DNA from 2 places in the Glaciecola sp. 2405UD65-10 genome. Region 2 is predicted to be linked to the other one. Evidence: predicted binding sites of a transcription regulator. Region 2 holds the regulator's gene; the other holds the start of a gene.
What was found. Region 2 encodes ArgR, which controls arginine synthesis, uptake and breakdown. Its sites were predicted from a motif close to ANTGAATANNTATTCANT; they were not measured.
Positions count from the first base shown of each region.

Region 1: the regulator ArgR is predicted to act here: its motif matches at 2,378-2,395, upstream of ACOI22_RS01420 (citrate synthase).

Region 1 covers NZ_JBMEUF010000001.1:303,388-309,632, forward strand. Annotated here, with positions in the region: gene ACOI22_RS01410 (phosphomannomutase CpsG) at 1-425, shown strand, start outside; gene ACOI22_RS01415 (DUF3429 domain-containing protein) at 482-898, opposite strand; gene ACOI22_RS01420 (citrate synthase) at 971-2,251, opposite strand; gene sdhC (succinate dehydrogenase, cytochrome b556 subunit) at 2,698-3,072, shown strand; gene sdhD (succinate dehydrogenase, hydrophobic membrane anchor protein) at 3,069-3,416, shown strand; gene sdhA (succinate dehydrogenase flavoprotein subunit) at 3,418-5,190, shown strand; gene ACOI22_RS01440 (succinate dehydrogenase iron-sulfur subunit) at 5,205-5,915, shown strand; gene ACOI22_RS01445 (2-oxoglutarate dehydrogenase E1 component) at 6,085-6,245, shown strand, end outside.
Region 2 covers NZ_JBMEUF010000004.1:60,844-67,088, forward strand. Annotated here, with positions in the region: gene ppc (phosphoenolpyruvate carboxylase) at 1-547, shown strand, start outside; gene ACOI22_RS17020 (RNA methyltransferase) at 549-1,049, shown strand; gene ACOI22_RS17025 (hypothetical protein) at 1,089-1,904, shown strand; gene mdh (malate dehydrogenase) at 1,962-2,900, opposite strand; gene argR (transcriptional regulator ArgR) at 3,110-3,574, shown strand; gene rsmI (16S rRNA (cytidine(1402)-2'-O)-methyltransferase) at 3,576-4,412, opposite strand; gene ACOI22_RS17045 (penicillin-binding protein activator) at 4,585-6,245, shown strand, end outside.

The sequences.
Region 1 (6,245 bases), on a different contig from region 2:
AAAGAATGCGTAAAGAAGATGCGGTTTACGGTGGTGAAATGAGCGCACACCATTATTTTAGAGATTTTGCTTATTGTGATTCAGGCATGATCCCATGGTTATTAGTAGCTGAATTACTCTGCAAAACTAAAAAGCCTCTTTCTTCATTAGTAAAAGAGCGCATAGCCTTATTCCCGTCATCAGGTGAAATTAACTATAGAGTTGAAGATGCGGGTAAAACTATTAAGACTATAATAGAACATTACCAAGCAAATGCTGAAGTCGTTGATAAAACCGATGGTATAGGAATGGAGTTTGGTACATGGCGCTTTAACTTAAGAAAATCTAATACTGAGCCGGTAATCCGCTTAAACGTTGAGAGTAAAAACGATGAGGCGCTAATGAAAGAAAAAACGGCGGAATTAGAGCAATTAATACGCGGTTAACGAGCTATAAAAATCAATAAAAAAGGCGAATGTATAATCAACATTCGCCTTTTTTATTACAGATAAGCCATAAACAAATGACTTATAACCACTATGGTAGTAAGCATTGTACGTAAGTAGGTGTAGTCTAAAAGAATATCTTTTTCCAAGGCTAATACATATTTGTCATACATTAACACTCCGATATATGCGACCGAAAGGGCGCTTAGTAAAGAATTCCCTTCCAGGAATATAAGTGCTACCCAGGCAACTATACTTGGCAACATTGCAACGTATAGCTGGTGATCTTTGCGCCTATTTTGCAGCGCATCTAGCCAGTGTATCCCGCCAAAAAATGACAAAATAATTGCTGAGTACTGCACAAAATAAGTATAAGCCTGAAAGTACGACAAGGCCCCTGCAACAATTAGTAGCGGCAAGCCTATAAAGGGTAAAAGTCCCGCGTATCCAAGAACTTTAGCTGAAAAATGCATAATTTTCTCCGTAAGGCATAAAAAAATGGCGCTCAAAAAGCGCCATTTATTATCGTTTTAATGCAACAAGAATTACTTCTTGATAGGTGTGTACTCACGCTTACTATGGCCTGTGTACAATTGACGAGGACGACCAATTTTTTGACCTGGCTGGCTCATCATTTCATGCCAATGTGAAATCCAACCTACTGTTCTTGCTAAAGCAAAAATACAAGTAAACATATTGGTTGGAATACCAATAGCACTTAATACGATACCAGAATAGAAATCAACATTAGGGAACAATTTCTTCTCTGCGAAGTAAGGGTCGCTCAAGGCAATTCTTTCTAATTCCATCGCAACATCTAATAATGGGTTTTCAACATTAAGCTCTTGTAGTACTTCATGACAGCTTTCACGCATCACTGTTGCGCGTGGATCGTGGTTCTTGTAAACACGGTGTCCAAAGCCCATTAGTCGGAAAGGGTCACTCTTGTCTTTAGCTCGAGCAATAAACTCAGGAATGCGATCAACAGTGCCAATTTCTTCTAACATTTTTAAACAAGCTTCGTTAGCGCCACCATGAGCAGGACCCCATAAAGATGCTACACCTGCTGCAATACAAGCATAAGGATTAGCACCCGATGAACCGGCTAGACGCACAGTTGAGGTAGATGCGTTTTGTTCATGGTCAGCATGAAGTATAAAGATTCTATCCATAGCACGCTCTACAGCTGGGCTTATGACATACTCTTCAGCAGGAACAGAAAACATCATGTTTAAGAAGTTTGCAGCGTAGCTCAAATCGTTACGTGGATAAACGAAAGGCTGCCCTATGTTGTATTTATAACACATCGCTACTAGCGTTGGCATTTTGGCAATCAAACGATGCGCAGAACGGCTACGTTGGTCAGGGTCAGCAACATCTAAATCACTATGGTAGAAAGACGATAACGCACCAACAGTACCGCAAAGCATTGCCATTGGGTGGGCATCATTTCTAAAGCCATGGAAGAACATATTTACTTGTTCGTGCACCATGGTGTGGCGTGTAATGGTTTCTTTAAATTCGTTATACTCTTCACTATTTGGCGCTTTGTCATGTAATAACATATGACAAACTTCCAGAAAACTCGCATCACGAGCTAAATCTTCAATTGAGAAACCGCGGTGAAGTAGAATACCTTTAGCACCGTCTATGAACGTGATTGCTGATTCACAAGAACCAGTCGCCATAAAGCCTGGGTCAAAAGTAAAGTATCCGTGTGCACCTAGTGCTCTTACGTCAATAACTGGGTGGCCTTCAGTACCTTCCAAAATTGGAAATTCTACTTCTACGTCACCAGCTTTGAGGGTAGCGGTCTTATTTGACATTAAATTGCTCTCCTAAGTTTTGAGTATCCGATCTAACGGAAAAAGCGAGGATTTTGTTCACTATCTTTCACAAAATACTACACTTTTTGGGAAAAGTGCCGATATTCTTCACTTATTCACTAGCGAAGTCAATTTAAATGCACATGTGTTTAATATATATTCTTCATCACTCTAGCTGATATTGGTAATAAATGTTGGTTATAAACATATGTTTACTACTAAAGTCCCAATCATCAAGTAAACATTGCTATTCAAGCTTGAGGTTGATATATTCAAACCCGCTGAATTTAAAGGGATATTTGTACATACTTTACTAATATTTCATTCACAAAAATTTAACAATTAAATTTTCGCTATTGTTAAATTATTAACACACAACCACGTGTTACTTGGCATAAAAAAATAATTCTGCGTAAGTGCACGTTTAAACACACAGGCGTTTTATTGTGAAAAAACAAAGACCAGTCAATCTCGATTTGAGCACAATCAAATTACCACCCGCAGGGAGAGCTTCAATATTGCACCGTATTACAGGTGTTGCGATGTTCTTTGCATTATTATTCGTTATTTGGGCATGGGCAACTTCCATTGCGTCGCCTGAAGGATTTGCTTTAGTTAGTGATCTAATGAATGGTTTCGTAGGTAAATTCATAGCCATAGGAACGCTTTCTGCTTTCACATTTCATTTCATTGGTGGCATACGCCATTTAGTGATGGATATGGGCTACTGGGAAGAGTTAGAGTCGGGCAATACCAGTGCTAATATAGCTATTGGTTTGTGGATTGTAATTACCATCGTTATTGCTGGAGTGTTAATATGATAACTAACCAAGCATCAATTAAAAGAAATGGTATCCAAGATTACGTAACCTTGCGTGCATCAGCGGCTATCATTACACTTTTCGCAGCTTACATGCTGTACTTCTTTGTTTCCACCCCAACTGTAACCTTTGAAGTTTGGCAGGGTTTATTTGCTTCAGTTTATATGAAAGCATTTACCATGGCAGCATTGGTTGCAATCATGATGCACGTGCGCATAGGTTTATGGCAGGTGCTTACTGATTACGTAAAAGCGCATAAATTGCGTGCTGCTTTGCAGTTCATTTTAAATCTAATCGCATTTGCTTATGTTGCGATTGGTCTTTTCGTATTGTTGGGAGTTTAATATGACTTTACCTGTTCATGAATTTGATGCAGTTGTAATAGGAGCGGGTGGCGCGGGAATGCGTGCAGCTTTGCAAATTTCAGAATCGGGCCGTTCGTGCGCACTTTTATCAAAAGTGTTTCCAACACGTTCTCATACCGTTTCTGCCCAAGGTGGCATTACTGTAGCATTGGGTAATTCCCACGAAGATAATTGGGAATGGCACATGTATGATACCGTAAAAGGTTCAGATTACATTGGTGACCAAGAAGCCATTGAATACATGTGTAAAACTGGTCCAGAAGCAATTATTGAAATGGAAAACATGGGTTTGCCATTTTCAAGAACTGAAGATGGCCGAGTATATCAACGTCCATTCGGTGGTCAGTCAAAGAATTTTGGTGGTGAGCAAGCGGCAAGAACTGCAGCTGCTGCTGACAGAACAGGCCATGCTCTTCTTCACCTTTTGTACCAACAAAACGTTAAAAACAAAACAAAAGTGTTCTCTGAATGGTACGCACTAGATTTAGTTAAAAACCAACAAGGTCAAGTAGTAGGTTGTACTGCAATAGACATTGAAAGTGGCGAAGTGGTTTATTTCAAATCAAAAGCGGTTGTTCTCGCAACCGGCGGTGCAGGTAGAATTTTTGCTTCTACTACTAATGCACACATCAACACTGGTGACGGTGTTGGTATGGCCTTACGTGCAGGCGCACCAGTACAAGATATGGAAATGTGGCAGTTCCACCCAACGGGTATAGCTGGAGCAGGAACACTTGTAACCGAAGGTTGCCGCGGAGAAGGCGGTTACTTGCTTAACAAAGATGGCGAGCGTTTCATGGAACGTTATGCGCCTAACGCGAAAGATTTAGCGGGCCGTGATGTAGTTGCGCGTTCAATGATGACAGAAATCCGTGAAGGTCGCGGTTGTGAAGGGCCGTGGGGCACACACATTAAACTTAAGCTAGATCACTTAGGTAAAGATGTTCTTGAGTCTCGTTTGCCGGGTATACTAGAGCTATCTCGTACCTTTGCTCACGTTGACCCAGTTAAAGAACCAATTCCAGTAATTCCAACTTGTCACTATATGATGGGTGGTATTCCTACTAATGTTGATGGACAAGTTATCAACATTGACAAAGACGGTAACGAAACGCCAATGGATGGTTTATTCGCATGCGGAGAAATTGCATGTGTATCTGTTCATGGTGCAAACCGCTTAGGCGGTAACTCATTACTTGACTTAGTAGTATTTGGACGTGCAACAGGCCTACACCTAGGTAAGAGTATTGACGAAATTGAAGTTAAATCTGACGCATCAGCCTCTGATTTAGAAGGCGCTATGGCTCGCTTCAATCGTTGGGAATCATCTGATAAAGGTAAAGGCGAAGACCCAGTTCAAATTAAGAAAGATATGCAGAAGTGCATGCAGCTTAACTTCTCGGTATTCCGTGAAGGTGAAGCTATGGCAGAAGGCCTTAAAGAACTAGGTGAAATTCGTGAACGCTTACAGCACGCTCGTTTAGATGACAAGAGCAGTGACTTTAATACTCAGCGCATTGAATGCTTAGAGCTTGATAACTTAATGGAAACTGCATATAGCACAGCTGTTGCTGCTAACTTTAGAACAGAAAGCCGTGGTGCTCACAGTCGCTTTGATTTTCCTGAACGTGATGATGACAACTGGTTGTGTCATTCAGTATATGTTCCTGAGAGCGAAACTATGCGTAAACGCGACGTCAATATGGCGCCAAAAATTAGAGAGGCATTCCCTCCTAAAGCGCGTACATACTAAGAGGAGTATTGACCATGAAATTAGACTTTTCAATTTACAGATATAACCCTGATGTTGATGATGCACCTCGCATGCAAGAGTATTCTCTTGAAGTTGAGGAAGGCCAAGACATGATGGTGCTAGATGCGCTTCTTGCTTTAAAAGAATCGGATCCTACTTTATCTTTCCGTCGCTCGTGCCGTGAAGGCGTGTGTGGTTCAGATGGCATGAACATGAACGGTAAGAATGGTTTGGCATGCATTACGCCGTTATCAGCGCTAGGAAAAGGTAAAATAGTGGTTCGTCCACTACCAGGTTTGCCAGTTGTGCGTGATTTGGTTGTAGACTTGAGCCAGTTCTATACGCAATATGAAAAAATTAAACCGTTCTTGATTAATGACAACAAGCAGCCGCCGGCACGTGAACATATTCAAATGCCAGAAGAGCGCGCTAAACTTGATGGGCTATATGAGTGTATTTTGTGTGCTTGTTGCTCAACTTCATGTCCTTCGTTTTGGTGGAATCCTGATAAATTTATAGGTCCAGCAGGTTTGTTACATGCGTATCGTTTCTTGATTGATAGCCGTGATACTGCTACTGACGAACGTTTGAGCTATTTAGATGATGCATTTAGCGTATTTAGATGTCACGGCATCATGAACTGCGTAAGCGTGTGCCCTAAGGGTCTTAACCCAACAAAGGCTATCGGGCAAATTAAATCAATGTTGCTACAGCGAGCTTTATAATTGAAACACTTAGTGCGTTTTTTTAACTAGTTTTTAAATAGCTATCCAGCAATGGATGGCTATTTTTTTTATATAAGTTAAAAAAAACCTAAGACATTGGTTATATAAGATTTAAATTAAAAACTACATAGAATACAATACAGTCAATAACACTAATCAAGGCTAAACGATGCAAAATAGCGTGATGAAAGCATGGTGGGACTCTTCACACATGGCAGGAGCTAACGCTGCGTATGTAGAAGAGTTATACGAAGCATACCTCGAAAACCCTCAAGACGTCTCTGAAAACTGGAAATCAGTTTTTGATGCGTTACCAAAAGTTGACGGCGT
Region 2 (6,245 bases):
TCCTAAAGGAGGCATTGAAAGCCTTCGAGCCATTCCGTGGATATTTGCGTGGGCGCAAACTCGCCTTGTATTGCCGTCATGGTTAGGTGTAATGAAAGCCGTGGATGAGGTAAACGTTGGTGAAAATCAAGCCATAGTCCAAGAAATGATTGAAAACTGGCCGTTCTTCGCCTCACGAATTTCCATGCTTGATATGGTATTCCAAAAAGCAGATCCTAAAGTAAGTGAAGCTTACGATAAGCGACTAGTTCCTGACAATTTAACGCACTTTGGTGCGGCTTTACGGGCAGAACTCACCCAATCAATGCAAAGTTTGCTAAATATAACCGGCCACGAGCATATGATGGAAGATGATCCTGGTGCCCGAAATAATATGCAAATACGCGCTGGGTATTTGCAGCCCTTACACTACTTACAAATTGAATTGCTTGACCGTATTCGTAAGGCAGAAAAATCTGACTACAAAGATGACAACAAAGAAGAGCTTGAAAGAGCGATGATGGTTGCCATTACGGGCATTGCCGTAGGCATGAGAAATACAGGCTAATATGGCATTACAACAAGTCAATATTGGACTAATTAACCCTAAGTCAGCTAGCAACGTTGCCGTTATTTTGCGCGCGGCTGGCTGCTTTGGGGTCGCGTCCATTTTATACACCGGCCAACGCTACACCCATGCAAAAGCCTTTCATGAAGACACCAAGAAATTTCATCAAAGCTTACCTAGCATTGCCGTAGATGATTTAATAAAAGACGCGCCTTTGGGGGCAAGAAAAATTGCGATTGAACTGGTGGAAGGTGCCACCGCTTTGCCGGAGTTTAAACATCCTGAGAATGCATTTTACATATTTGGCCCTGAAGACGGCTCTATTCCGCAGGCTGTTTTAGACCAATGTGATGACGTGGTTTATATTCCTACTCGTTCAAGTATGAATTTAGCGGTAACCGCTAATGTGGTGCTGTATGACCGCTTGGCTAAATCAGATTACGAACGCGGTGATGAACTCATTAAGCAAAGCCGTGATAAAAATAACAATACGCGCGTTTAAATTATGCCAATAAATTTGACTGCAACGCGCGTGTTATTCATGATATTAGTAATGACTGCTGGCTTTAGTAGTGCAGGTGAAATAGCTGCAAGCGGCAAAAAGCATAGTGAGGGACAACTCACACTTTCACAAGAGCAACTGCGTGCTATAGGGCAGAAAATATATATAAATGAAACCGGTGGCAAACTCGAAAATTTGATTGCTTGGAATAATGGCGAAAACTTCGCAAGTTTAGGCATTGGCCATTTCATTTGGTTTCCAGAAAACAGCACAAGCCCATTTACAGAAACCTTTCCCGCCTTAATTGACTATTTTAAAGCCCAGAATCTAGCCATGCCAAGTTGGTTGCAATATACCCATGACTTACCTTGGAGCAGTAAAAGCGCTTTTATGGCTGCATCGAATAGCGTAAAAATGAGTGATTTAAAGGACTTGTTAAGCAATACCATGGATTATCAAGTCGCCTTTATTCATAAGCGTATGCAACAAGCACTGCCCTTAATGCTAAGTCATATTGAAAGCGCCGCCCAACAAAAGTTAGTAAGTACCAACTTTCACACTTTATCTTCTAGTGAGCTAGGCTTATATGCCTTAATTGACTATGTTAATTTTAAAGGGGAAGGTGTTTCATCAACAGAAACGTATCAAGGGGAAGGATGGGGCTTATTACAAGTTTTACAAAGTATGGACCCGGCAAATAACAACCCTCACAAAGCTTTTCACTATGCTTGCGATGAAGTATTAACAAGAAGAGTGAAGCTTTCCTCACAGCAAGAAGTTGAGCAGCGCTGGCTAGCTGGTTGGCGAAAGCGTTGTGCTACCTACTCTTCCGCTACACATAGCAATATAAATTAAGACACTACAGGCACAAAAAAACCAGCGCTAAGGCTGGTTTTTTTTAAGCTTTAGTACTTAGCCGTTTACGAAATCAACACCTAGTTTGATATCGCCACGTAAGCCTTCAAGCATATCTTCTTTCGCTTTTTGTTCAAATGCGCTTAATTCGCCGTAAGGCAAAATTTCTTCAACGCCATTTTTACCCAAACGTACTGGGTGAGCAAAGAATGCAGCATCTTCAGAACCGTCTACTTGAACATAAGTATATTCAGTAACGTCTTTGCCCTGCATTGCATCTACTAATGATAAGCAGAAACGTGCTGCAGCTTGACCCATAGACAATGTAGCTGAACCGCCACCCGCCTTAGCTTCAACAACTTCAGTACCTGCATTTTGAATGCGCGGCGTTAAAGATGCGATTTCATCATCGGTAAAGCTCACGCCTTCAACCTGTGATAGCAATGGTAAAATTGTGGTACCAGAGTGACCACCAATTACCGGTACGTGAATTTCAGACGTGCTTTTGCCTTTTAATTCAGCAATGAAGGTTTCAGAACGAATAACATCAAGCGTAGTTACACCAAATAATTTATTCTTATCGTAAACGCCTTTAGCTTTAAGTGTTTCAGCGGCAATAGCAACCGTTGTGTTTACTGGGTTAGTAATTACACCAATACATGCTTTAGGACAGTTGTCAGCACATGCTTCAATTAGGTTTTTAACAATACCCGCGTTAATGTTGAACAAGTCAGAACGGTCCATTCCAGGTTTTCTTGGAACGCCTGCTGGAATCAATACTATGTCACAACCGCTTAATGCCGCGGCAAGGTCATCTTTACCAAAACCGGCAACTTTAACATCGGTAGGGATGTGGCTAAGGTCTACGGCTACGCCCGGTACTACAGGTGCTACATCGTACAATGATAATTCTGAGCCTGCAGGTAATTGTGTTTTTAATAACAACGATAAGGCTTGACCAATACCACCAGCTGCGCCCAATACGGCTACTTTCATAAAGTTATCTCCGGTTAAACAAGATTGATAAATTGAGCCCGAAGATTAGCCCAAATTTGACATAATCTCAATCACCCTATGGTCTAAGTAAGCAATTAGTCGCCTAAGCTGGGTATTTTTTGTGTGAATAATTGCCAATTCGCCAGCCTTGTAGCAAAATACGCAAGACCGTTGCATTCACAAGACAACAAAAGAGTATTCAAGTTAACATGACTACACAAAAACAAGATGTATTAGTTAAAGCATTCCGAGAAATTTTAAATACAGAAAGCTATGGCTCACAAGGCGAAATTGTAAGTGGTTTAAAATCACTTGGTTTTGACAATATTAGCCAATCGAAAGTATCGCGTATGTTAAGTAAGTTTGGTGCGGTACGTACCCGTGATGCGCGTGGTGACATGGTCTATTGCTTGCCACCTGAACTCGGCATGCCAACGGCTAAAAGCCCACTGAAGCAACTCGTGCTTGATATAGTGCATAATAATGTAATGGTGATTATTAGAACCAGCCCAGGAGCCGCACAACTCATTGCCCGCTTGCTTGATTCTTTAAGTCACACTGATGGGGTGTTAGGCACAATTGCCGGTGATGACACAATATTTATTGCGCCAGCCGACATTAGCAATATTGATGAGCTTCGCCAACGTGTCCAAGACCTTTTCGACAGCGTTTAATTTACTTAGTCTTATTTGCTAGCGCGTATTCATACAGCTGCTTTTTGTTAAGTTTATAGTGCTCACTTACCACTGCAGCTGCCTGTTTAGGGGGAAGTAGCGCTCCTAATTGATTCAACAATGCAATTGCTTGAGCCGGTAAAGCTTCATCATTAGGGGCTTTACAATACAGCATTAACACAAATTCGCCTTTCTGATGCGCTTGGTCTTCTTCTAACCATGAAAGTACTTCCTGTGCACTTCCACTTATATAAGTTTCAAAGTGTTTGCTAAGCTCTTTGGCCAATACAATATGATGCAAAGCAGGCAGCACATCAATGCACGTGAGAATAGTGTCTTTAACTCGCCTAGGTGATTCATAAAATACGCAGGTCATATGGCGTTTTGCAGCGCTGGTGATAGCGTCTTGTTTTGCCTTTTGCTTAACCGGTAAAAAACCTGAGAACATAAACTGATCAGTTGGTAAACCTGATGCGCTGAGCGCGGTAGTAAGCGCACATGGCCCGGGAAGTGCGATAACCTTTAACTTATGTGCTCTGCAAGTACTCACTAAGGTGTAACCTGGGTCGCTAATAAGCGGAGTTCCCGCATCTGAAATGAGGGCAATAGACTCACCTTCGCTTAATTTTTTGATTAATATTTGGGTACGCTGGGCTTCGTTATGATCATGCAAGCTAATGGTTTTCGTTCCGATACCATAATGATGCAAAAGTTGGCCTGAATGGCGTGTATCTTCCGCCGCAATTAAGCTTACTTCAGACAATACATCTAAGGCGCGCTGAGAAATATCTGATAAATTGCCTATTGGCGTGGGTACAATATATAAAATGCCCGACAAATTTCGCCTACTTTTCGTGATTGATGAACTTAAGGGCTAGTTTACACAAACTTAAGTACAGATTGCATGATTTGTGCTAGATATTTTCAACAAGCTCAGTAAACTGTTAAGTTGCCGCCAACTTACTACAGGCGAAAACAAATAAACTCATTTTTAAATACTCAGGTTGTGTATGACAAATAACAAAAATTTCTGGTGTGCATTGGTAACTATTAGTACCTTATACGGTTGCGGCTCAACACCCAAACCTGCCCGCCTTGACACACCTGAAACGAATTCGAATTCAAGTGTTGTAATATCTGAGGCGGCTACAGGAATTAATGCCATTGAACGTGCGTATGCTAAATCACAAAATATTGCCTCACGTAATTTAGCGTTAGTTAAGTTAGCAAATGTATACGTCAGTGAAAACAGATGTTTAGAGGCAGAGCAAGTACTAGCCAGTATTAACGATAATTCATTGGCACCTTTTACTCAGGGTTTGTCGAGTTTGCTTAAGTTAGAATGCCAATTCACGTTGCATAAAGAGGGGATTCCTAAACCACTTTTAACCTTGATGCATAAATGGTCAGAAGATACGTATTTGATTGATAGCGGGTCTTTCCAAACAAGCGTTGCTAGTTCAATTGATCTAGATTTAGGCCAAAGAGCTACCCTAGCTCGAGCTAAATTACTGGCTGAAGAAAAGCAATATTCAGCGGCAATTGATATGCTATTGAAGCAAGACGCAAATAAAGAGTCAATCAGTACCTTTGCATACAGTAACGCATTGTGGAAATGGTTTTCCTTAGCTTCTGACGCCTCGCAGGCTCAATTAGTGAGTATTTATCCGTTTTTACAAGACCATCTAGCCATACTGCAAATTGTTGAAGATCTGTCATTAAATGACAGCACCAGGCAGGCCAATATCAAACAATGGTTTAGCCAGTTTCCAGATGCTTATATTACTAAGCATCAACCAAGCCAAATACTAGATTATCTAAATTTAGAACAAAGTAATGGTGTACATACTGCCATCTTACTTCCTCTTAGTGGAAGGCTTTCTAGCCAAGGAGAAGCAATTAAGCAAGGCATTTTAGCTGCGTATTTGCAGCATACCCAAGAACAGCAAAATCAAGACGAGCCGTCTATTACATTTTTAGACACCGGATCGGCCAGTGAATTGTCTCCAGATATAAATGCCGATACCTTGGCTAATTACGAAACAGTAATTGGACCGCTATTAAAGTCACATATTGAGCAACTCGCGCAACTTAATTTCCCCAAGCAAAAGCGAATCTTCCTAAACAACGATGAAAACTTTGAAAATTCTGATGGCCTGGTTCGCGCATTTTATTCATTGTCGCCAGAACAAGAAGCTCGCCAACTAGCTACGCTAATGCAATCACGCGGTATTAAGAATCCAGTTGTGATAGATGATAGCTCAAATGTTGGCAAACGTATGGCCAAGGCATTTAATGAAGCCTGGATGAGCAAGTTAGACGAGGCAAATATTAAAGTCCTAACGCAAGGCATTGAGAGTATTAGTTATACCGACAATAAAAGTATGCGTATTGGTATAACAGCATCGTTAGATGTATTGCAAAGTCAGCGCCGTATTCAGCAATTGAGTAATATAAGCAATGAACGCGTTTATAGTGTAACTCGCAATCGCCGCGACTTAGACGCATTCGTTGTATTTGCAAAGCCGAATGACCTTGAGTTAATAAACCCCATTATTGAAGCGAGTATTAGCCTGTTTACGGAAAAGCAGATACCTGTGTTTGCGAGTTCATATAGCTATGACCATAAGCAAAATAAAAATACCCAACGCGATCTTCGAAACTTGGTATT